2 regions of the Brevibacillus sp. WF146 genome follow, and region 1 is predicted to be linked to the other one. Evidence: a T-box and tRNA genes for the amino acid it is inferred to sense, from the RefSeq annotation. Region 1 holds a T-box; the other holds one or more tRNA genes.
What was found. The T-box of region 1 lies ahead of leuS (leucine--tRNA ligase). A T-box ahead of a tRNA ligase gene usually reads a tRNA of that ligase, here a tRNA-Leu.
Positions count from the first base shown of each region.

Region 2: it has a tRNA-Leu gene. The T-box ahead of leuS (leucine--tRNA ligase) is inferred to sense a tRNA for this amino acid. The anticodon was not compared.

Region 1 covers NZ_CP109943.1:3,180,351-3,192,219, forward strand. The annotation lists gene leuS (leucine--tRNA ligase) at 1-2,268, opposite strand, end outside; T-box leader at 2,335-2,575, opposite strand; gene A6764_RS15860 (class I SAM-dependent DNA methyltransferase) at 2,622-3,365, opposite strand; gene rsfS (ribosome silencing factor) at 3,371-3,727, opposite strand; gene yqeK (bis(5'-nucleosyl)-tetraphosphatase (symmetrical) YqeK) at 3,727-4,317, opposite strand; gene A6764_RS15875 (nicotinate-nucleotide adenylyltransferase) at 4,301-4,897, opposite strand; gene yhbY (ribosome assembly RNA-binding protein YhbY) at 4,901-5,191, opposite strand; gene A6764_RS15885 (shikimate dehydrogenase) at 5,221-6,075, opposite strand; gene yqeH (ribosome biogenesis GTPase YqeH) at 6,152-7,270, opposite strand; gene A6764_RS15895 (YqeG family HAD IIIA-type phosphatase) at 7,267-7,791, opposite strand; gene A6764_RS15900 (DNA polymerase IV) at 7,913-9,007, opposite strand; gene A6764_RS15905 (gamma-glutamyl-gamma-aminobutyrate hydrolase family protein) at 9,220-9,954, opposite strand; gene A6764_RS15910 (peptide ABC transporter substrate-binding protein) at 9,971-11,605, opposite strand; gene A6764_RS15915 (serine hydrolase) at 11,709-11,869, shown strand, end outside.
Region 2 covers NZ_CP109943.1:2,379,808-2,391,676, reverse strand. The annotation lists gene A6764_RS11860 (DUF6440 family protein) at 155-442, shown strand; partial or broken gene A6764_RS11855 (GAF domain-containing protein) at 673-867, shown strand; gene A6764_RS11850 (IS256 family transposase) at 902-2,128, opposite strand; tRNA gene A6764_RS11845 (tRNA-Gly) at 2,636-2,709, opposite strand; tRNA gene A6764_RS11840 (tRNA-Leu) at 2,737-2,822, opposite strand; tRNA gene A6764_RS11835 (tRNA-Tyr) at 2,865-2,949, opposite strand; tRNA gene A6764_RS11830 (tRNA-Thr) at 2,963-3,038, opposite strand; gene A6764_RS11825 (hypothetical protein) at 3,152-3,460, opposite strand; gene A6764_RS11820 (thioredoxin family protein) at 3,816-4,382, opposite strand; gene A6764_RS11815 (hypothetical protein) at 4,720-4,920, opposite strand; gene A6764_RS11810 (Mpo1-like protein) at 5,193-5,486, opposite strand; gene A6764_RS11805 (CapA family protein) at 5,803-6,981, shown strand; gene A6764_RS11800 (hypothetical protein) at 7,200-7,655, opposite strand; gene A6764_RS11795 (permease prefix domain 1-containing protein) at 7,847-8,047, opposite strand; partial or broken gene A6764_RS11790 (PadR family transcriptional regulator) at 8,044-8,301, opposite strand; gene A6764_RS11785 (YwaF family protein) at 8,432-9,178, shown strand; gene A6764_RS11780 (TlpA family protein disulfide reductase) at 9,333-9,875, opposite strand; gene A6764_RS11775 (cytochrome c biogenesis CcdA family protein) at 9,889-10,599, opposite strand; gene A6764_RS11770 (two-component system sensor histidine kinase NtrB) at 10,855-11,869, opposite strand, start outside.

The DNA of each region.
Region 1 (11,869 bases):
CCTGTTTTTGCCGTTGATCTGCAGCACGATTTCCACTTCGTCTTCCACCAGCTTGGATTCATCGTACTCCGGCCACGGCTCGTACGCAATCGTATCGGTGTGGCCCAGTTTTTCCCACAGCTCTTCACCGATGTGCGGGCAGATGGGCGACAGCAGCTTGACGAAGCCTTCCATGTATTTCTTCGGCAGCACTTCCGCCCGGTAGGCTTCGTTGACGAAGATCATCAACTGCGAAATGCCCGTGTTGAAGCGGAGCGCCTCGTAGTCTTCGGTCACCTTTTTCACGGTTTGATGGTACACGCGCTCCAGTGCGGCCGATTCGCAGTTCTCCTTGATTTTTTCGTTCAAGCGGCCGTTGTCGTCGACGAACAGGCGCCATACGCGGTCGAGGAAACGTCGCGCCCCGTCAAGCCCTTTGGTGGACCAGGCGATGGAGGCGTCCAGCGGCCCCATGAACATTTCGTACAGGCGGAGCGTGTCGGCGCCGTGGCTCTGCACGATCTCGTCCGGATTGACCACGTTTCCTTTGGACTTGCTCATCTTTTCGTTGTTCTCGCCGAGGATCATGCCCTGGTTGAACAGCTTCTGGAACGGTTCTTTCGTCGGCACGACGCCGATGTCGTACAGGAACTTGTGCCAGAAGCGGGCGTAGAGCAGGTGGAGCACGGCGTGTTCCGCCCCGCCGATGTAGATGTCAACGGGCAGCCATTCCTTCAGTTTTTCCGGGTCGGCCAACTGCTGGTCGTTGTGCGGATCGATATAGCGCAGGTAGTACCAGCAGCTTCCCGCCCATTGCGGCATCGTGTTGGTCTCGCGGCGTCCCTTCAGCCCCGTTTCCTTGTCGACGACGTTGACCCATTCCGTGATGTTGGCGAGCGGCGATTCGCCCGTGCCGGACGGCTTGATTTCCTTCGTCTTCGGTAGGACGACCGGGAGCTCCTCTTCCGGCACCACTTTCATCGTTCCGTCTTCCAGGTGGATGATCGGAATCGGCTCACCCCAGTAGCGCTGACGGCTGAACAGCCAATCGCGCAGGCGGTAGGACACTTTGCGCGCTCCCTTGCCGTTTTCCTCCAGCCATTCGATCATCTTGTTGATCGCCTGCTCCTTGTTCAGCCCGTTCAGGAAGCCGGAATTGACGTGCTCGCCGTCGCCGGTGTAGGCCGCTTTGGTCACGTCTCCGCCGACGATCACTTCCTTGATCGGCAGGCCGTACTTTTGGGCAAATTCGTAGTCGCGCTCATCGTGCGCCGGCACCGCCATGATGGAGCCCGTGCCGTAGCTGATCAGCACGTAGTCGGCGATCCAGATCGGCAGCCGCTCCCCGTTTACCGGATTGATCGCGTACGCGCCGGTAAACACCCCGGTTTTTTCCTTGGCCAGGTCGGTGCGCTCCAGATCGCTCTTCCGTTTGGTCTGCTCCAGGTACGCCTCCACCGCCTGCTGCTGTTCCGGCGTCGTGATAGTTTTCACCAGCTTGTGCTCCGGCGCGAGCACCACATAGGTGGCGCCGAACAGCGTATCCGGGCGGGTGGTAAAGACGGTGACGGTCGCGTCGTGACCCTCGATCCCGAAGACGACCTCCGCCCCTTCCGAGCGGCCGATCCAGTTGCGCTGCATCTCCTTGATGCTCTCCGGCCAATCCAGTTCTTCCAGGTCTTCCAGCAGGCGGTCGGCGTAGGCCGTGATTTTCAGCACCCACTGCTTCATCGGGCGGCGCTCCACCGGGTGGCCGCCGCGCTCGCTCTTCCCGTCGATGACTTCCTCGTTGGCCAGCACGGTTCCCAACGCGGGGCACCAGTTTACCGGCACTTCATCGATGTAGGCCAGCCCGTGTTCGTAGAGCTTCGTAAAGATCCACTGGGTCCATTTGTAATAGTTGGGGTCGGTCGTGTTTACCTCGCGATCCCAGTCGTAGGAAAAGCCCAGGGATTTGATCTGCCGGCGGAAGTTGTCGATGTTGCGCTGCGTAAACTCCGCCGGATCGTTTCCGGTGTCGAGCGCGTACTGTTCGGCCGGCAGGCCAAAGGCGTCCCACCCCATCGGATGGAGCACGTTGTAGCCCTGCATCCGCTTCATCCGGGCCAGGATGTCGGTAGCCGTATAGCCCTCCGGATGGCCGACGTGCAGCCCCGCGCCGGACGGATACGGAAACATGTCGAGCGCGTAAAACTTCTTCTTGCTCTTGTCTTCCAGGGTTTTAAACGTTTTGTTCTTCTCCCAGTATTCCTGCCACTTTTTTTCGATCTCGTGATGATTGTAAACCATTGTGACGCACTCCCATCGTGAAAAGATAACGATAATAAGAAAACCTCCCGCCCCCGGCGCACGGCCGAAAGGGACGAGAGGATTCAGACGCTCCCGCGGTACCACCCTGATTGGCGAACGAATCGTTCACCCGCTTGATGTCCCTATCGCGGACGAGACGCTCCTCCTTACGCAGCCGGCGGAACCAGCCGGCCTTCGGGCGGAGTGCTTCGAGGCGAGTTCGGAAAGTCACGGGTTGACTCGCACCTGCCGTCAACTCTCTGATGCCGTGGTTGCCTTTCGTACTACTCCTCTTCAACGCATTCTCACGTTTGCGGTTGTATTCCGATTATAGACAATCCGTACCAACCGTGTCAACGCTCGGGTCGACGGGCGGCGAAAAACAGCCGTTCGCTGGTTTCGTGCGGCGGAAGGCCGGTGAAATCGGCCGTGATCTCCACCTCGTCAAACCCCGCGTCCGCCAGCCAGCGCATCATCTGAACCGGCTGGTACGCCCGCTGCCAGTGCTCCTCCTCCACCCGCTGGTACAGCCCGTCCGGCTGGCGCAGGAAAAAGGTGAGCTGGTGCTCCACCTCCAGCCGAATCGGGTCGCAGAAACATTGCCAAATGTACGAAACTTCGTCTTCGACCAGCGTAAACGTCTGATTGCCAAACACGTGGAGCATCTTGTAGGGGCTGTGAACGTCGAACAAGAACGTGCCGCCGGGATTCAGATGCTGATAGACACGGGCAAACGTCCGCTTGACGTCTTCCTCTTCCGTCAGATAGCTGAGCGAGTCGCACAGGGAAATGACGGCGTCGGCCGCGGGCAGATCCAGCTCCCGCATGTCCTGCTCCACCCAGGTGACCTGAACCTGCTCCCGCTTCATTTTATCGTAGGCCACCGCCAGCATTTCCGCCGAGAGGTCCACCCCCGTCACCCGGTAACCGCGCTTGGCGAGCGGAATGGCTATGCTGCCCGTTCCACAGCCAAGGTCGATCACCTGCCGGGGTTTTCCCCGTTTTTCCCAGACCCGCTCCAGCCAATCCAGCCATTGATCGTAGGGAGAATCGGCCATCAGCCTATCGTAGACGGCCGCCAAATGCGCGTACGCCATCGCCGTCAGCCCTGCTCTCCAAAGGAGACCGCCGGCGCGTCTCCCCAGAGCCGCTCCAGATTGTAAAACTCCCGTTCTTCGCGGTGGAACACGTGAATGACCACGTCTTCCAGGTCAACCAGTACCCAGCGTCCCTCGTCCGCCCCCTCGATGCCGCGGACGTTGTAGCCGTGTTTGTGCGCCTGATCGCGAATCTCGTTGACAATCGCCTGAACCTGGCGCTCGTTGTTGCCGTGGCAGATCACGAAATAGTCGGCGATCACGGACTGTTTGCTGATGTCCAGAACGATCAGGTTTTCCGCCTTTTTCTCTTCCGCAGCTTTTACCACCAGGCGTGCCAGGTCTTCCACCGTTTTAACCATCAAACTCCTCCTTGTGCATCCCTGCGGGATACGAGATCGTTGTATGCCAAGAGCGTCAACGGATACACCGTTTTCCGCCTGTCGATCAAATGCTGGATCGTGCCCCCGAGCGCGCACGCCAGCGCTTCGTCCAGATCCTGCTCGGCCAGGGCGCGAATCATCTCCACCCCGGGGAAATCCCGGTTCGGTTCTATATAGTCTGCCACACAGACCACCTTTTCTAACAGGCTCATCCCCGGACGGCCGGTCGTGTGGTAGCGGACGGCCTGCAGAATCTCCGGATCGGTCACGCCGAGCTCCGTCTGGATGACGATGGCACCGGCAAACGCGTGCCACAGCTCTTTTTCCCCCTCCAGAAGCTCGCGCGGCATGTCGTGGCGGACGAGGATGTCGCGCATTTGCTCCACCGGCCAGCACTTGCAGTAGTCGTGCAGGTAGCCGGCCAGCTCCGCCTTGTCCGGATCGGCGCCGAAGCGCTCCGCCAGCCGTCTCGCCGACTCCGCCACTCCCAGGATGTGGCGGTACCGCTTGTCATGCATTTGGGCGCGCACCTTCGCGAGCAGCGCCTCCCGATCAATCGCTCCGTTCATATAACCCGTGCTCCTTTATATAACGCTCTACGGCCGGCGGGACCAGGTAGCGGATGCTCCTGCCCGCGGCCGCTTTTTGCCGGATCAGCGAGGACGAGATGTCCCAGGCCGGCATCTCCACGAAGCTGACGTACGCTTCGTGCGCCCGACAGTCCAGCCGTGTCCCCGGCCGCGCCAGCCCGATAAACCGGACCAGCCGGATCAGCTCGGCAAAACGGTACCACTTGGGCAGGAGCTCCACCATGTCGGCCCCGACGATAAACGAAAAGCGGCAGTCCGGATACGCGGACACCAAGTGGCGCATCGTGTCGTAGGTGTAGGACGGCCCCTCCCGCCGCAGTTCCACGTCGGTCACGCGAAACGCCGGATGGTCCGCGACAGCCAGTTCCACCATGCGCAGCCGGTGTTCCGCCGGCGTGATGCCCGATCTCGTCTTGTGCGGCGGGATCCGGGCCGGCATGAACCAGACTTCGTCCAGCCCCATCTGTTCCCGGGCCTGCTCCGCGGCGAGGAGATGGCCGCAGTGAATCGGGTCAAACGTGCCGCCCATGATGCCGATCTGCTTTTCCCGCTGTTCCATGGCTTACGGCAGCTCGATCGTCTTGTTTTCCCGGGACTCCTTGTAAAGCACGACGGTATGGCCGATGAGCTGCACCAGTTCGGCCTCCGCTCCCGCCGCCAGGGCTTCCGCCACCTCGTGTTTGTCATCCAGATTGTTCTGCAGGATGGACACCTTGATCAGTTCCCGCGCTTCCAGCGCCTCTTTGATCTGCGTAATCATGTTGTCGTTGACGCCGCCTTTTCCCACCTGAAAAATCGGGGTGAGATGATGGGCCTGCGCCCGCAAAAAACGCTTCTGCTTGCCGGTGAGCATCGGCTTGCCTCCTTCTCTGACGTCTATCGTCATGAACTAGTCTTCGTAAGCTGCTGCAAAACAATGTCCCGCATCGTCTCGGCGGGCGCCGCCTGCCCCGTCCACAGTTCAAACGCGAGCGCTCCCTGGTTAACGAACATGCCCACGCCGGAATGGACGCGTGCACCGCACGCGCGCGCCTCTTTCAGCAGACGGGTCTCCAGCGGGTTGTAAATCAGATCGCTGACGATCAGACCGGGGTGCAGCCATTCCGCCTGCACCGGCATCTCGTCCACCTGCGGGTGCATGCCGATCGACGTGGTGTTGATCAGCAGCGTGGCGTCGGCAATCGCCGCTTTTCCGTCCGCCGGATCGATCACCGAGGTGGGCACGATCGTTCCCACGTGTTCCGCCAGGAGCGCCGCTCGTTCCCGCGAGCGGTTGATGATCCGGATCTCGCGAACGCCCTGTTCGGCCAGGGTGAAGGCGACGGCGCGGGCCGCTCCCCCGGCCCCCATCATGGTGACAACCTGCTCGCGCAAGTCAATCCCCGTCTCCTCCACCAGGGAACGGACGTAGCCCGTGCCGTCGGTGTTGTAGCCGATCAGGCGGCCGTCCCGGTTGACGACGGTGTTCACCGCGCCGATCCGCTGGGCCAGGGGATCGATCTCGTCCAGCATCGGCATGATCGCCACCTTGTGGGGAATGGTCACGTTGACCCCTTTGATCCCCAGCGCGCGAATGCCGGCCACCGCTTCCTCCAAGCGCTCCGGTTCCACATCAAAAGCGGCGTAGGCAAAATTCAGCCCTTTTTCGGAAAAGGCGGCGTTGTGCATCAGCGGCGATTGCGAATGCGAAACCGGATGGCCCAACAGGCCAACCAACTGTGTTTTGCTCGTGATCATGCGGATCTCCTTCCCCTCTGCTGCTCTTTCTGTAGCATATGACAGGGCAGGCGGCAGGCGAAAAACCACCGCCGCTTCAAATCAGGCCTTTTCTCATCCCGACGCTGACGCCCTTGGGCGCGTGCACGACGACGTGCGCCTCGTGCTTGCCCCGCAGGCTGACCCAGCCCAATCCGGAAATGACGATGTCCGTCGCGCCCGCAGGCGGGATCTTGAACGTATGCTTGACAAAGGGGGGCAGCGCCTGGGCCGCCTCCGCTCCTGTGGGCGGAGCAAGCAGTTCCCCGTGGTGCTTGGCCATGACCTCGTCGGCATTCTCCAGCTTGGTGCGGTGAATGTACAGGTTGTTGGCCACGTAGACGACGAACGGCTGGTGCTGGCCGCGGACAAAATCGATGCGGGCCAGTCCTCCCAAAAACAGCGTCTGTCTGTCGTTCAACTGGTAGACCTTGGGGTTGATCCGCGCCGTGGGCGTAATCCTGCGCAGGTCCTGCGGCGACACCATGTGGCCGATCTGGTCGCGGTTGATGATCCCGGGCGTGTCGTAGATGGAGCGTCCGTCTTCCAGCGGAATTTCGATCTTGTCCAGCGTCGTGCCGGGGAACGGTGACGTGGTGATTTCCAAGTCGGCCGAACCGTAGTCGTGCAGAATGCGGTTGATCAAGGTCGACTTGCCGACGTTGGTGACCCCAACGATGTAGACGTCCCGCCCGCGCCGCAACTCGCCGATCCGCGCCAGGAGCTCGTCGATGTTGACGCCTTTTTGCGCGCTGACCAGGATGACGTCCGCCGGGCGCAGTCCGCGCTCTTTCGCCTCGTGCTGCATCCAGTTGCGGACGCGGTTCAGGTTGATGTTTTTGGGCAGCAGATCCACCTTGTTGCCGACCAGCAAAATGGGGTTCTTGCCGACAAAACGGGGCAAGCCCCTCAGCCACGACCCCTGGAAGTCGAAGATGTCGACCACCATCACCACGAGGCTGTCGGTCGCGCCGATGCCGTGCAGAATCCGCAAGAAGTCGTCGTCCTCCATGCTGACCGGCGCCACTTCATTGTAGTGCTTGATCCGGAAACAGCGCTGGCAGATGACGGTTTCCCGGGCGAGGGCCGACGCCGGCGCGTACCCCGGCCGTTTCGGGTCCTCCGTCTGAATGGCCACGCCGCAGCCTGCGCACGTCCCCGGCGTTTGTTCGTTCACGATTTTGTCTTCCACGTAATCATTCCTTTCCTGCGCATCCAGTATAACGCCACCCGTTCCATCCGGCGGTTGATCCGCGTCCAAAACCCGTCCGTCTCGGCAACGGGGACGACTAGGATGGTATGAAAACCGAGCCGGTTGCCTCCCAGCACGTCGGTAAACAACTGGTCGCCGATCACAACCGTCTCCGCGATCGTCACGTTCATGTCCCGGACCGCCTGCAAAAAGGCGCGGCGGGACGGCTTGCGCGCCGCGCAGATGAACCGGACCCCCAACGGGGCGCAGAAGCGGTCCACCCTGTCCTGATTGTTGTTGGACACGACCGTCACCTGGATGCCTGCCTCATTCAGCCGTTTCAGCCAGGCTTCCACCTCGGGGGTGGCGTGCGGCCTGTCCCACTCCACCAGGGTGTTGTCCAGGTCGGTAATGACCGCGCGTATGTGTCTTTTCCGCAGTTGATCTATGTCAATATGATGGATGGACTCCACAAACTGGTCCGGCATCAGCTTCTCCAGAAACACGGGGCACCTCCAACACGGCCTGACGAGAACCGCGATTTCGGCACCTACTATACCACACTCCGCCACCGGCTTGCAAAAGTTTCAATCCGCGTCCGAAAACAATCTGCGAGGCAGCGCGGCGTCACCGCCCGAGACGGTGAATTCCCGATTCCGCTTCTACCGCTTCCTCCATGCTCTTCCATGAAAACAGCGTCAACTGCTCGTACCGCTGTTCCGCCGGCGGCGCAAAGTTGGAGAAGCCGACGCCGACGAGGCGCACCCCCGGGGAGTAGTCGAACGCGTCCAGCAGCTCTTCCAGCAGTTCGGCCCAGTTTGCGCCGGGGGCGGCCTTGCGCTGTTTGGTCCTGAGGGTGAAGTCGGCGTATTTGATTTTCAGCGTCAGGGTTTGCGGGACGACTCCCTCCCGCCTCACATCCTGCTCCGCCTCCGCCAGCAGAGCAGCGGCCACGGGAGCGACCGCCTCGCGGTCGTGCAGGTCAAACGGCAGCGTTGTCTCGCGGCTCAGCGATTTGGGAGCCCGCTCCGTCACGATCTCCCGGTCGTCCACGCCCCGGGCCCGGTAGTACAGCGCCTGCCCGAACTTGCCGAACAACTGCACCACTTCGTCCAGGGAAAGCCGCCAAAAGTCTTCCACGGTGTGAATGCCCTTTCTCGCCAGCAGCTCCTGCGATTTTTTGCCCACTCCGTGCAGCGTCCCGACGGGCAGCGGCCGCAGCACCTCCAGCGCCTGATCCGGCCGGATGACGACAAAGGCGTCCGGCTTTTTCAAATCGCTGGCGATCTTGGCGAGGGACATGTTGTAGGAGAGGCCGACGCTGCAGGTCAACCCGGTTTCACTCTGAATCCGCCGCTTGATCTCCCGGGCGACGGGAACGGCGTTGTCGTAGCCGGAGACGTCCAGGTACGCCTCATCCAGTCCCACGGTTTGATAGCGATCCGTATAGGCGGCAAACACCTCGCGGATCTCCGCCGATTTTTCCGCGTAGCGCTCGTAGCGAACCGGCAGAAACACGCCGTGCGGACATTTTTTGCGGGCCAGCGCCATCGGCATCGCGGACCGCACCCCGTATTTTCGCGCTTCGTAGCTGCAGGTGGACACCACGCCGCGGTTTCCCGTGCCGCCGACGATCACCGGCCGGCCGCGCAGTTCCGGGTGGTCCAACTGTTCCACACTGGCAAAAAACGCGTCAATGTCCAGGTGCAGGATCTTCTTCACGGGAGATACCACCAAACATACATTCTCATACCGCTATTATCGTCCTTTTTCCAGCCGGATGCAAGATACAGCCGCCTGCCGCGGACGGATGCCGACGCTGTGCGAGCCGCCTTTTCCGCCGCCGCTTTGACGAAAAAACCGCCCTTCCCGAGAGAAGAGCGGTTTGCGTTTTTGTTTTTCTATCTTCCGCAATGCCTGCAGCGGCTGACGCCTTACCGGGCCAGCGCCTTCACCTGACGCGCCTTGTTGACGAACGCTTCCGCCAGCTTCAGCATCGTGTCGTCGTGCGCCCACATGCGCTCCGGATGCCACTGCACGCCCACGTGCAGCCCGTCGAGGCTTTCAATCGCCTCAATCACCCCGTCAGCGGCCACCCCTGTCACCTTGAACCCGGGGGCCACGTCTTTCACCGCCTGATGATGCGACGTATTGACGAGGATTTCCGTCTTGCCCAATGCTTCCGCCACAAACCCCGGCTGAAGCGTGACCTTGTGCGCTCCGTATTGGCGCGAACCTTTTTGCGCGTGTTGAAAGGCACCCGGCACCTGGCTCGGGATGTCCTGGATCAATGTGCCGCCGCACGCCACGTTCAGGATCTGCATGCCGCGGCAGATGCCGAGAATCGGCTTCTTCAGCTCCAGAGCCAGTTTGATCACCGCCAGCTCCGCCAGGTCCCGTTCGTACTCCACTTCCCCCAGCCCCTGCAGCGGCTCTTCGCCGTACAGATGGGGGGCGGGATCGTCTCCGCCGGTGAGGATCAGGCCGTCCAGCGATTCCACCATCGCGCGGAACGGCGCGTCCGGAACCGTCATCAGCGGCAGGATGAACGGAATCCCGCCTGTGCGGGCCACCCCGTCCACATAGCCGGAACCCACGTAGAAGAACTGGTCGAGGTTGTTGTTGGGAAAGTACATTTTGGTACACGCTACGCCAATGATCGGACGCACGAGCGGTCACTCCTTGTTATTTCTTTTCGTTGGATGCGTATTTGAAGTCGATGAAGCCGAGCGGGTCGACCACGACGTCTTTTACCGTGTCCTGCTTCACCCACGCGTAGGTGAAGTAGTAAATCGGCATCGCCGGCATTTCGTCCATGACGATGGCGTCCGCCTTTTTCAGGATTTCGTTGCGCTTCGCCGGGTCTGCTTCTTTTGCCGACTGGTCCAGCAGGGCGAGGAATTCCTTGTTTTCCCACTTGGACGTGTTCAGCCCGCCCTTGAAGACCTCGAAGAAGTTGATCGGGTCGTTGAAGTCGCCGATCCAGCTTGCCCGGCCGATTTGGAAGTTGCCTGCCTTCATCTGCTCGCGGTGAACCTTGTTTTCCTTGTTGACCAGTTTGACTTCGATGCCGAACGCCTTTCTCCACTGGTCTTGAATGACGGTCGCGATGCGCTGGTTCACTTCCGTCGTGTTGTACGACAGCGTGATCTCCGGCAGTTTGGAGATGCCCAGTTCCTTCATCCCTTCCGCGAGCAGCTTTTTCGCGGTCTCCACGTCGCCGTCCTTGAAGTAGCCGTCCGGATTGAACGCCATCGTCGGCGGCAGGATGCCGAGCGCCGGCGTGCTCTTGTACGGCACGACATTCTCGGAGATTTCCTTGCGGTTAACCGCGTACGCGAAGGCTTGGCGGATCTTCTTGTTGGAGAACGGAGGCTGGGTCGTATTGAAAACGTACCAGTACGTACCGGCGGTCGCCTGGGTTTGCATTTTGCCCGAGTCCTTCAGCGCATCCAGCGCGTCAAGCGGCAAGTCGCCCAGCGGCGAGCCCGCCCAATCCAGATCGCCTTTCTCGAACATGGACAGCTCGGTGTTGGCGTCTTCGATCATGTTGATCGTCAGCTTGGACAGCTTGACGGCATCCTTGTCCCAGTAGGACTCGTTTTTCTCCAGTTCGATGACCGACTTGTGCTCCCACTTTTTCAGTACGAACGGACCGTTCCCCACGTACGTGTCGGGGCTGCCCGCCCAGTTTTTGTTGGCTTCCACCACTTTCTTGTTGACGGGGAAGTAGGTGACGGAGGCGACCAACTGCGGGAAGAACGGCGCCGGGTTTTCCAGCGTGACGACCAGCGTCTTGTCGTCCGTTGCCTTTACCCCCACGTCTTCCGCCTTGGCCTTGCCCGCATTGTACGCCTGCCCGTTTTTCAGATAGTAGAGCTGGTATGCGTAGCCCGATGCCGTCTCCGGGTTGAGCACCCGTTTCCAGGCGTATTCAAAGTCGTGAGCCGTGACCGGATCGCCGTTGGACCACTTGCTGTCGCGCAGATGGAACGTGTAGGTCAGTCCGTCCGGAGACACTTCGTACTTCTCGGCGACTGCTTCCTTGAGCTGGCCGTTTGCGTCGAGGCGCAGCAGACCGTCAAACGCCGCGCGGGCCACTGACATGGACGGAATGTCTTCCGCCAGTCCCGGGTCAATCGTGCTGGGGTCACCCGTATTCAGGTTGACGCGCAGTTCCTGCGCGGCTGCCTGCTGCCCCTGCGCGGCTGGCGTATCCGCGGGTTTGGCCGCGTCTTGCGGGCCATTCCCTCCACAGCCGGCAAAAGCGAGGCTGGACAGAAGAACAGCGCAAAGAGACAGTCTCTGAAGTGCTTTCATAAAATCCCCCTCGTGTAACTTTTTTTCTTGATTGTTCCAAGCATGATTAAATAATATTATCTTATGAAAATTTTGTCTATACCAATGTAAAACGCGAAAGGAGATGGCTGCGGTGCTGTCTGCCCTCGGACCTTCAATTGGAAAATTAATGGAAGAAACCGGCGGCCAATGGGGCATTTACCTGGAGGATGTGCGGACGGGGGAACGGCTCGGCTTTGCCGAACATCAGCGCTTCTACGCCGCCAGCCTGATCAAGGTGCCGAT
Region 2 (11,869 bases), 800 kb from region 1:
CAACTCAGCCATTTCAACGATATCTCTCATTTCTGCCTGTCTTACCCGCTAATTTTACAAATCATGTGACAAGTGAAACATTTTATTCACTTTGTCGTCTAATATACTGACTGCTAATAACATCCAAAATAATTTTGTGAAGGGATTGATATTCATGAAGAAGACCTTAATTTTTCTAGGATTCACATTTGCATTTCTTGCCGGAAATTTGGTATCCCCTCTGTTTAATGAGAAGGTAGCTAATGCAAACCAAAAGGAATTCCAAATTGTTGGTCAGCCAAGCCCTTTTAACATGTTTCAAGATCCAGAAAAACCAGACCACCCCAAAATCATTGTCGATAAAAGAACTAAAGTTCAATACATGCAATCAACTTCGGGAGATATTACATTAATCGTCGACCAAACTGGAAAACCGCTACTGTATACCGGAAAACTATATTAAGCTTTTTGGCTAAGTCCTCGTTTGCATTGAGGACTTTTTCTTTTTACCGGTGTGTTTCGTGTGCTACCTTGTCCTTGATCGCGGCCCCTCCCAGAGTCAGTCGGTACTGCCCCCGTGTATCAGGTTTCTTTTTGACCAATCCCTCGCGCATTAGGGCCTTGAGAGGAAGATTGGTAAGATGCCGTGTGGTATCCTATCTTGTTTGCGATCTGCGCCGGCGTCTGCCACCCGTCGGTTTTTATCTCAATGATGGAAATGAGCTGGTGCATGGGCCATTTAAAGGACTCCCTGCATGTGTGCGTATCCCTTTCGGAAAAGGAGTATGTGGCACCGCAGCAAGTAAACGGGAAACCATTCGAGTAGATGATGTTAACTTATTTCCTGGTCATATTGCTTGTGATGCCGCATCTCAGATCAAGTCCGTATTTGTGTGTAAATTCCCCTCGGTAGAGAAATAAATTAGCCAATGCGAGTCACTTTAGACACCGCTTTTGTTGCCTGAGTTTCTCGCCATTCCAAATACTCTGCCATATCGAGATACTTTTTGCCACTTGCCCATTTTTCGTCTATCTCCATAAGCAAAGCTCCGATTAGGCGAATAACCGATTCACGGTTAGGAAAAATGCGAATGACACGTTCTCGTCGTCGAATTTCTTCGTTGAGTCGCTCCATGCCATTTGTTGTCCGAAGTCGTTTACGGTACTTTTCGGGCAGCAGAAGAATGGCTGTGGCATCATCAAAACCATTCTCCAAAACCGAAATCGCCTTTGTAGCTTTGGCCTCGTATATTTCCACCGTTTGTTGCAACAACAACCGTGCCGTTTCAAGATCAGGGGCATCCAAAATCGCACGAACACGGGGATACAACTCCTCCTGCAGCTGCTTGGGGGTGGCGTCAAGAATATTTCGCATAAAATGAGTCTGACACCGTTGCCACGTCACCCCTTGAAAATGAGTACGAATGGCTCGTACGAGCCCACCATGTTGATCGGACACAATCAGTTCTACGCCTCGCAAGCCTCGATCTTTCAGCCAGCTAAAAAACTCACTCCAACTGGCCTCTGATTCACTATCTCCAAGCATCAGTCCAAGGACTTCTCGGTAGCCTTCCTTATTCACCCCGTAGGCCAACATCACGCCACGAGAGCGTACACGCCCCTCTTCACGCACCTTTAAAACGAGGGCATCTACAATGAGAAATGGATAGAAGCTCTCTCGTAGATTTCGGTTGTTCCAAGCCGTTACAATCGGATCCAGGCGTTTACACAGGTCGGAAACAGTAGACTTAGAGAATTCGGTTCCACACAGTTCCTCCGTGATTTGGGCAACTTTTCGAGTTGATACCCCATTCACCACCATTTCCATGAGAGCTAAAACCAAGGCTTGTTCACTTCGCTGATAGCGGGCAAACATTTCTGTCGAGAACTTTCCGTTTCGAATTCGTGGCACCCGAAGGGTGACCGTTCCCACACGCGTGGTCAATTGATGAGGATATGTACCGTTTCGATAACCTTGACGTTCATCTGTACGTTCGTACGGTTCCGCAGAAAGCTGTTCCGTAGCCTGGGCCTGCAATACCTGATTCAATACCGATTCCAGCAGCTTGGCCACCCCCGAATCCTGCGAATTTCCGAGAAATAGTTGCTGCAAAAGCTGCGAATCTACAGTAATCTGGTAATGAGCCATTTTCAAAATCCCCTCTCCTGGAATGTTGTCTGGACAACTTCATTCTAACCGAGGGTTTTTTGAAATGGCTCTCTTATTTTAAAGAGACTCCGTTTTTACACAATTATATGGACTCAACTGCATCTCAATCAGAAATCGTATTGGCGATTATAAAAAACGATGAGTTAATTGGGTGTTGTGTTAAATTTGTATTGAGCCATCAATAACTTAATCTGGGTGACAAGGATGTTTAACAAGATAAGAAATGATCTGATTTACTACCAAAAAGCTCATCAAAAGGGTCTGTCAATGATTTTGTGTAAACTCCAATAGCCGTTACAGATAGCCAGAAGCACCGTTGGCATGTACGAGATCGATACGAAAAAAGTAAGTAAAGAGGTGGCGGCAGCACTCGAAAAATATGACCCGAAGAAATCCGTCCCCAATTCGTCCCCAACGAGTCATTTTTGACATCACACACTCACCGTGAAAATAAGAAAAAGCCTTGATTTCTCAAGGCTTTTCGTATGGAGCGGGTGATGGGAATCGAACCCACGCCGCCAGCTTGGGAAGCTGGAGTTCTACCATTGAACTACACCCGCATCGGCGAGAGGATTGGGCTGGGAAGATGGTGCCGGTGAAGGGACTTGAACCCCCACTCCATTGCTGGAAACGGATTTTGAGTCCGTCGCGTCTGCCATTCCGCCACACCGGCACGTCTGTATATTGTTATAGCAGATTGGTGAGAAATCGTCAATGGTGGGGAGAGACGGATTCGAACCGCCGAACCCAGAGGGAGCAGATTTACAGTCTGCCGCGTTTAGCCACTTCGCTATCTCCCCGTATGAATGCCCGTGGTGCCGGCGATAGGAATCGAACCCACAACCCCCTGATTACAAGTCAGGTGCTCTACCAATTGAGCTACACCGGCAGGTAAGCGCCCTCTCCCATTTCCCATTTTTATCCTCAGTGAAAAAGGAGGAGACGCTTTTAAATCTATCATATTAAACTATCGCATGTCAATAGAAAATTTCCGAGAAAATTTCACTTCCCCTGTTCTTCGAGAATGCGTCTCGCCCACTCGTGAAAAACCGGCAGCGCCTGCTCCACGTCGGGGAACACCTGCTCCGCTTCGCATACGAAGTCGGGAAAATCGGTGATGCGGTTCTTGCGGATGCGGACGCCGTCCGATTCGCACTTGATCTCCAGAAAGTGCGGGACCGGCTCGTCCACGCCCCATTGATTCTCCACGAACTCATAGGTACGTACCCATTCCAGAATGCGAATTTCCCCTGGTTTCAGGCGGAGCACTTGTTCCAGGGACATAATCGTCTCATTTCCGTAGTAATGCATGATCGTCATCCCTTCTGCTGCACCTCCGGTCGTGTTTCGCGTTTCGCGCCTGGCCGGAGGATTTCAGTACGGCCGCTACACTGTCGGGGCAGCGTTTTCCTGTTGAGGTCAGCGCGCCGGCGTGCCCTTTCATTGCCGCAAAGAAAGACGGGATCGCCGCGTCTCCCGTCCCGTTTGCTCTCCCATCGCAAGAACCCCTCTGTCGCTCTATTGTCCCCAGATGAACGACCGGGGCTTGGGGGAAGTTGTTCTTTGCTGCATCGGGCAGCCGGCACGCAAATCAGATACGTTCCGATACCGGACTTGCAAGAGAAAGAGAACCTCCCCACGTTGCGGCCGGAAGCCCATCTTTCACCTAGATCGAGGAAAGCAGTTCTTTCAGTTCTTTGACAATCACCGCCTGGTACCCCGTTCCCTCGCCGTACTTCTCCAGCATCTCCGCGCGGGCAATCTTGATTTTTTCCTCGTAATCCGGCGCGCTGCGGTCCGGGTTTTGCTGTTTGAAGGCAACCATTACGGCTTGGACGTGCTGCGGGCGCGGTCCCCATTTCCCCAGCACATGGCCGCCCGTGTCGGCAAAGATGGCGATGGGAATCGCTCTGCCGCCCATGGTGAGAAACTGGTCCATCAGATCGAGATGTTCTTCCATCACCAGTACTTCCACAGGCATTTCCGTCTCTTCCAACGCGCGGAACAAGACGGGCACATTGCGCACGACGTCTCCGCACCAATCGGCGGCCAAAATCAGACAGCGCAGGTCGTCACGGTGGCGCAGCGAGGCGAAAAACTGCCGCTCCTCTTCACTCGGCCAGGAAAATGCCTGATACCACCCGGCAAAGGCTTCCTTGTTTTTGCTCATGGTGTCCATGAACGCCTGGGGCTTCAATCCGCTTCCAAACTTGTGGGCCACATTGACCGTCATGGTTTCCCCTCCTCGATTTCCACTGTACCGTTCTAGCTTTCCACACGGCCGAACGAAAATCCTCTTTCTCCCCGCACGCAGCGAAGATCCCCGCGGCTTTTGCGGCCAGGAAAGCTCTCATCTCCCCAAAACAAGTCCTGCCCCGGCCTGCAGAGCCAGCGCAGGGACCATCGCTCTCCGTCTGCAACTGTTCGCCCCCGATTGCATCGGCCTTTCGCCTGCGCGGATGGCGGCACCGGCACCAGGGCTCGTCCCGTGCGAGGTTTTCCTGCCGTCGCCTTCATTCCAGACCATCCCCCAAAAAAACAAACAGCGCGGGATAGCGCTGTCGTTTCCATCAAGACCGGGGAGCCGTAAGAATGCAGGGCACACCGCAGCCGATCGCCCCCGGGCGCGACATCTTGTCGACGTACGCCATCCCTCGAGCGCACGGCTGCTTGCACACTTTACAGGTCTCGGACGTGACGATTTTCAGATTCAACTGGTTGGGATGCTGCCGGGATTCCCGATTCGTCTTTGCCTTTTTCGGTTTTGCCATCCGTTCTCCCCCCTCCGTCCCTGGATCGATTTATTGTATGAAGGAGAACAACCCTGTTCTTTAGGCAAGGACACAAAACGGAGAGACCCGCCGGAAATTGGGCCGGGAGCGGAAAAGATGCGCCCGGTTTCGGTTCGCCCGGAGCGGAATAGATGCGGCACGGTTTTGGTTCGCCCGGTGTCTCGCCATGACGGTGTCGGCACAAAACAGCCGGCGCGCAGCAAGCGCCTCCGGCCGTTCGTCATGACCCCGGTCCGCTGTGGATTACCTCCTCACCGGTACGGCTGGCCGGTGAGAAACCCCCACAGCCGCTTCAGAATCCACCACGGTCCGATCAGCAGAAAGACGGGATTTTTCAGAAAGGAGGGAGGATTCCCCTCTACGTAGTGACCGACAAATTGGAAGATCCACCCGACGATGAACAGGCCGAGCGCCCACTTCCAGCTCCAGAAAAAGAGCGGCAGGGAAATGACGATCATGGGAATGCCGAACGCGTGGGTCAGCTTGTTGACGGGATGCTGGTGGTCGCGCTTGTACCGTTCCAAAAAGGACACCTTTTCCTCCATGTGAAAGACCTCCTTTTTTTCAATATTCTAACACTTTGGGGTGCTGCCTTGGAAGCCGTTCACTGCCGTATTTTCGCTGCTTTCCCACGACGGATCGCCCATTCGTCTCCCCATCTGGGCCTCATGACCGGATGGACGATTCTTTGGTAACGGGAAAGACGGCCGGGTGGAACCATACGGTCGCTCGTGAACGGAGGACTTGCGCATCATATTGGCCGTCATAGGCCGCTTTTCATTGGGGATCGCGGTAAAGGATGGTATAATGAGGAAGCGTGTGCTGTCAGAGAAAAACCGTGATGTTACAGGTGGGAGAGCGATGGATCGGACCAGAACGGAACGGGTCAAGGCCGAACAGAGGAAAAAACGGCGCAGACGCTTGTACATGACGCTCAACGGCGTCATGCTCGGCGTGCTGTTCCTTCTGTTCTTCGGGTTGTATCGGATGGAGAATCCGCACAGGGAGACTCCCCAACAGAGCGGAAGCGGTCAATCGGAACAAGCCGGCGAGGCACCGGCAGGCATCGACAGCGGCGGCGAGCCGACCGTCACGCTCAGCTTTGCGGGAGACACCATGATGTCCGGCCACGTGGAAACGAGGTTGAGGGAGAACGGCTTCGATTTTCCGTTTGTGCACGTAACATCGCTGTTTCAGCAGGATGATTTTACCGTCGCCAATTTGGAAACACCCGTGACCACGCGCGGTACGCCCGCTGCCAAGACCTTTGTGTACAAGTCGCCGCCGGAAGCGGTTCCGGCGATGAAAGCGGCCGGGATTGACCTGGTCAACCTGGCGAACAACCATTCCATGGACCAGGGCGTACAAGGCCTGCTTGACACGTTTCGCGTACTGGATGAAAACGGGATCGCCTATGTCGGCGCCGGCGCAGATGCAGCCCGCGCGTACGCTCCGGTGTTTGTCGAACGAAACGGCATCACCATCGCGTTCTTCGGCTTCAGCCGGGTTGTTCCGGAAGTCAGTTGGTACGCCGGCAAAAACAAGCCGGGGCTCGCCGTCTCGTACGACCCGACCCGCGCTGTGGAAGCGATTCGCACGGCACGACCCGAGGCCGACCTCGTCGTCGTGATCGCTCATTGGGGCAAGGAGAAAGTGGATGTCCCCGTCGATCACCAAAAGGAGCTGGCCCGCGCCTACATCGACGCCGGCGCCGATCTTGTCGTCGGCGGTCATCCGCACGTACTGCAGGGGTTCGAATCGTACCGCGACAAGTGGATCGCGTACAGTTTGGGCAATTTCATTTTTACGCGTGCCGCGGAGCCGAAAACCTGGGAGACCATGGTGCTGCAGGCGACGTGCACGAAACAGGGAGCCTGCACCCTGAAGATGCTGCCGTACCACGCGGAGTTGGGTCAGGCGGTGCCGATGAACGAGGCGGACGGCGCCCACCTGCTCAAGCGGATCGAATCCATCTCGACCCATGTCAGGATCGACCCGGACGGCAGCGTGCACGACGGGACTGCCCAGACGGCGCAATGAACACGCGGCAGGAAACACCCCGCCCGCACGCAACCCTCTCCGGAACGCAAGCATCCCCGAATCGTGCAGCGGGTTTCCGGCATCCGCTCGGTCTTTCCCCACCGGACACAAGCCAAGGCGCATTCGGGGCGGCCCCGTTTACGCCCCGCGCCGACGTATGACCGCAAAAAAGGAGCCGGGAATCCAGGCTCCTTTTCATGTACGTATCGAAGCACCTTTCATTCATGCAGGGGACGCCATCTCCATTCGTTTCTGGCTGCCCGTTTCCCCATCCACTCGTAAACCAAATACCCCAACACGTTACAGAAGGCAAAGACAAGGATCCACCCCATGTGCAACCGGCCATGATGATACGCATTGATCGATGCCCAAATCGTGAACAATGTCGCGTAAATCGCAGCACCTACAAAGAACACAAAGGGGATCACCGGAAAAATCCGCTTTGATTCCATATGCACGTACCAGTCGGCACCGCCAATATCATACCCCAGGTCCATCAGCATCCAATCAGGCGCCGATACCGATTTTTCGTACTGGTAGGCGGGTATCGCTTCATTTCGATGGTAGGAGTGGATGCCCGTTTCGTTTTCCCTTTTCACATCATCCATGTGATAGATTTGAACGTGGACAATCTGTTCTTTCTCATGTACCAAGGTTTTTATGTCCTGTTTCATGTCGTCGGAAATCGCCTCTTTCTTTCCTAACATTCCGACTATTTGTTCCGCGACAGCGAGGTTTTCCTTCCGATGTCCGTCGTCAACTGCCCATTACACTCCACATGCAATGGAAGTAAGGACAAAGATGGTGACTGCGATCGAAAGCACCCGTTTTGCAAATATTTTCTGTGTGGTAAACAATTGGCCAACTACACCACGCCTTTCTTTCTCCCCGCCAAACGGTCAATGGCAATCGCAATGGCTTCCTGCTCTGATTTTCCCTCTCGTTTTAATTCGTCAAACGCTTCCAACAAATGACTTTTCATTTCATCCTTTAATTCTTGTATTTCCTGTTCATTCCTCCCTACATGTTGATACACCGAATCGACAAATGCTTCAATTTGCTTCATGTGGTTTCTCCCCCTCCCAAAAACGAATCCATCATGGTTTTCACAAACTGCCACTCCGCACGTTTTTCTTCGAACGCCTCTTTCCCAAGCGACGTAAGGGTATAATATTTTCGTCTTCCGCCTGGACCTTGCTCGTCTCCCCAGTACGATTCAATCCATTTATGTTTTTCCAGCCGCTTCAACGACAGATACAGTGTTCCCTCCTTTATCTCGAATTGTCCGCCGCTTTTTTTCCGAACGCATTTCGCCTGTTCGGGAATCGTGACGGCTCCGGCACTCCGATTTGTCGAATGAATCGGAATGTTTTACAATCTGGTTAGCCGACACCATGAAAGGAACCCGACCGTCACATTGGCCAACCGGCACCTTCAGGGAGGATGCGCGATGACTTCACCTTTTCTTTCCTACACCATTACCGGGGAACCGTTCCGCCTGTTTTCCGTTCCCCATCTGGCCGCACTGGGACTCTTGTGCTGTGCCGCGCTGATCCTGTACCTTTTCCGAGCCAAATGGAGGAAACGCGTGGCGAACCGCGTTCTCCGTTTGTCGCTCGCGGCCCTTCTCCTGGCGACGGAACTTTCCTTTCAGTGGTGGCACGTGCTGACCGGGAGCTGGTCGGCTGCCTATACCCTGCCGCTGCAGTTGTGCAGCGTGTCGCTCTTGCTGTCGGTGCTGATGCTCGTGAGAAAGAGTTACCGGCTGTACGAAGTCACCTATTTCACGGGGCTGGGCGGAGCCGGGCAGGCGCTTCTTACTCCCGACCTGTTTTATCCCTTTCCCCATTTTCGCTTTTTCCACTTTTTTATCGCCCATGCGGCCATCATCCTGGCGTGTCTTCACATGACCTGGGTGGAACAGTATCGGCCCACCCACCGCTCCCTGTGGAAAGCGATGGGCTTTCTCAACCTGCTCCTGCCCGTCGTTGTGGTGGTCAACCATGTGACGGGAGGCAACTACATGTTTCTCTCCCAAAAACCGGCCAACCCCAGCCTGCTTGACTATTTGGGACCGTATCCGTGGTACATCCTCTCGCTTGAAGCGGTGGCTCTCGTGTTGTTTTACCTTTTTTACCTCCCGTTCCCCCTGGGCAGACGGGTAAAACCATCCGCCGCTGCCGGGCTGACCGACTGAACAAAAGCGCCGCGTACCGCCCCGACGTGATACCCCCATCGGCTCCACACGTATCACCAGGTTCAGCCTTTCAAATGGAAGGAGGAGCGGCTGTGAATGGCTGCTCCGGCAGGACCGGGTGGCCCAAAAGAAAAACCGCCGCGATGTGCAGCGGTCAGGGCTTCTCGGCCAGCAGTTTGCGTACTTCCTGCTCCAGAACGGACGCGTCGATCATGCCGATGATGGTTTTTCGGACGATTCCCTGCCGATCGATCAGATACGTGGTGGGAAACGCCTGAATCCGGTAACGGTTGGCGACTTCGCCGGTCATGTCCATCGGCACGGGAAACGGCAGCTCGTACGTCTGCACAAAGGTTTTCGCGCCGTCCGCGCTGTCGTCACTGGTCACGTTGATGGCGTACAGATCCACCTGCTGTCCGAATTTCTGGTAGAACTTGCGCAGTTCCGGGGCTTCCATCCGGCACGGACCGCACCAGGAGGCCCAGAAATTCAGGATGAGCGGCTTGCTGCGCTTGCCGTTGAGCTGGTACGTCTGCTTGTCCATCCCGGTCAGGGTGAAATGGGGGGCTTCGTAACCCTCTACCGGCTTTTGTTCCGCTTTCGGTTCCGCCATGACCGTCGGGCTTTGTCCCGTTTGCGGCCAGACGACCAGTCCGACAGAGAGGGCTACAAACATTGCGAGCAGCAGTCTTTTCATCTCTTCACCTCGTTTAGAATCCGGTAAAGCCTCCGTACAGTTGAATCAGGACGCGGGTGATTTCCGTCAGCTTATCGGTATACAACAAGATGCCGAACAGGACCATGACTGCACCGCCCAGTTTCATCAGCCGGTCCGAGTACTTGACAATCGCTCCGACCTTGCTGATGAAAAACGTCATGAGGAAGAACGGGATGGCAAACCCCAGGGTGTAGGCCAGCGTGTAGGTCAGCGCACGGGTCGGATCGGTCACGCCCAGCACGATGATGCCGGAGAGGATCGGACCTACACACGGCGTCCACCCCGCCGCATAGGTGATGCCGACCAGTATGGACCCAGTATACCCCAACGGGCGGGATTTTAAATCAACCTTCCACGTCCGCATCATCCAGTCCATTTGGAACACACCGAGCAGGATCAGGCCGATCACCGCCAGGAGAATGCCGCCCAGTTGGCGGATCAGGTCTTTTTTCTCGGCGAACAGACTGCCCAGCCAGGACGTGGACAGTCCCAGCGCGACAAAGACGATGGAAAAACCGAGAATGAAAAACAAGGTATGCAGCAAAGCCTGCCGTTGAAAGACCGCCCTCCCCTTCTTCACCTCGTCCATGGTGATGCCGGTCACATAGGACAAAAACGAAGGGTAGAGCGGCAGACAGCACGGGGAAATGAAGGAAAGAAAACCCGCGCCAAAGGCCAGCAGTACGGAAAGATTTCCACTCATAAATACCTCCGAGGGCAGCGTTTTGTACTATTGTAACGGAAGCGGTCCTTGTCCCAAAAGTGGCTCGGACACTTTGCCTCAAAAACGTTGGAATTTTATTTACATAACATACATTATGGTAACTTTTCTCGACCGATCGTTCCCATGCAAAAGAGACGAATGAAGCAGTCATCCGTCTTTTTCTCGTTGATATGTATCCGTCCCACCGCGGGTCAGTCAGGACGAGGTCTGTGCCTGCTTTCTCTGCCGCCCGTTTTACCGCACGGAAATCGGCAGCCGAACCTCAAACCGCGCCCCGCCCAACTGCGGCGAATTGTCCGCGAAGATCTCGCCGCCGTGATCGACGATGATCCGCTGCGTCGTGGACAGCCCCAGCCCCGTTCCATCCGGTTTGGTCGTGTAAAACGGCACGAACAGATTTTGCTTGACGCTGTCGGACAAGCCCATGCCGTCATCCTCCACGGTGATGACGACCTGATTGATCGACGCGTACGCCGACACCTGAACGACCGACCCTTTGGCAGCCAGTGCCTCCAGTGCATTTTTCAGGATATTCAAAATCGCCTGTTTAATTCGCGCGCGGTAGCCGTAGACATGCCACTGTTCGCCGGACCAGTTCAGTTCCAGCCGGATGCCCCGTCTGTTTGACTCCGGCTCCAGCAGGCGAATCACGCCCAGCACTTCCTCCATCACCAAAAACCGTTCGGCCACGATCTTGTCGTCCCGGTAGCGGGCCAGGACGAGCACGTCGTTCAGCAGCCCGTCGATCCGCTCGATCTCGGTCAGGATGACGGAAAAATACGATCGGTTTCCCTCCGTCTCCATCTGTTCCCGCAGCAGTTGAATAAAGCCTTTGATCGAGGTCAGCGGGTTGCGGATTTCATGAGCCATGCCGGCCGCCAGTTGACCCACGGCGGCGAGCGCTTCCCGCTTGGTCAGCTCCTCATCGTACCGCTTGCTCTCGGTAATGTTGCGCAGCACGGCGATGGCTCCCCACAGCTCCCCCTTGTGATAGATCGGGCTGGTGCTGACCGTTGTCCACTTGCCATTATACTCCGCCACATAGTGGCCGGACTGGCCGCGCTCCACCACCCACTGCAGAAAGCGCTCGCATTCCCGCGGGCGAAACGTCTCGTCGATCTGCTTGCCGATGATTTGCTCCCGCTCCACCTGGAGCAGGTCGGCCAGGGCGTAGTTGGCCTCCACGATCCGCAAGTCCTTGTCGATCATCAGCACGGCGATGTCCGTCGACTTCAAGACGAGCTGGACG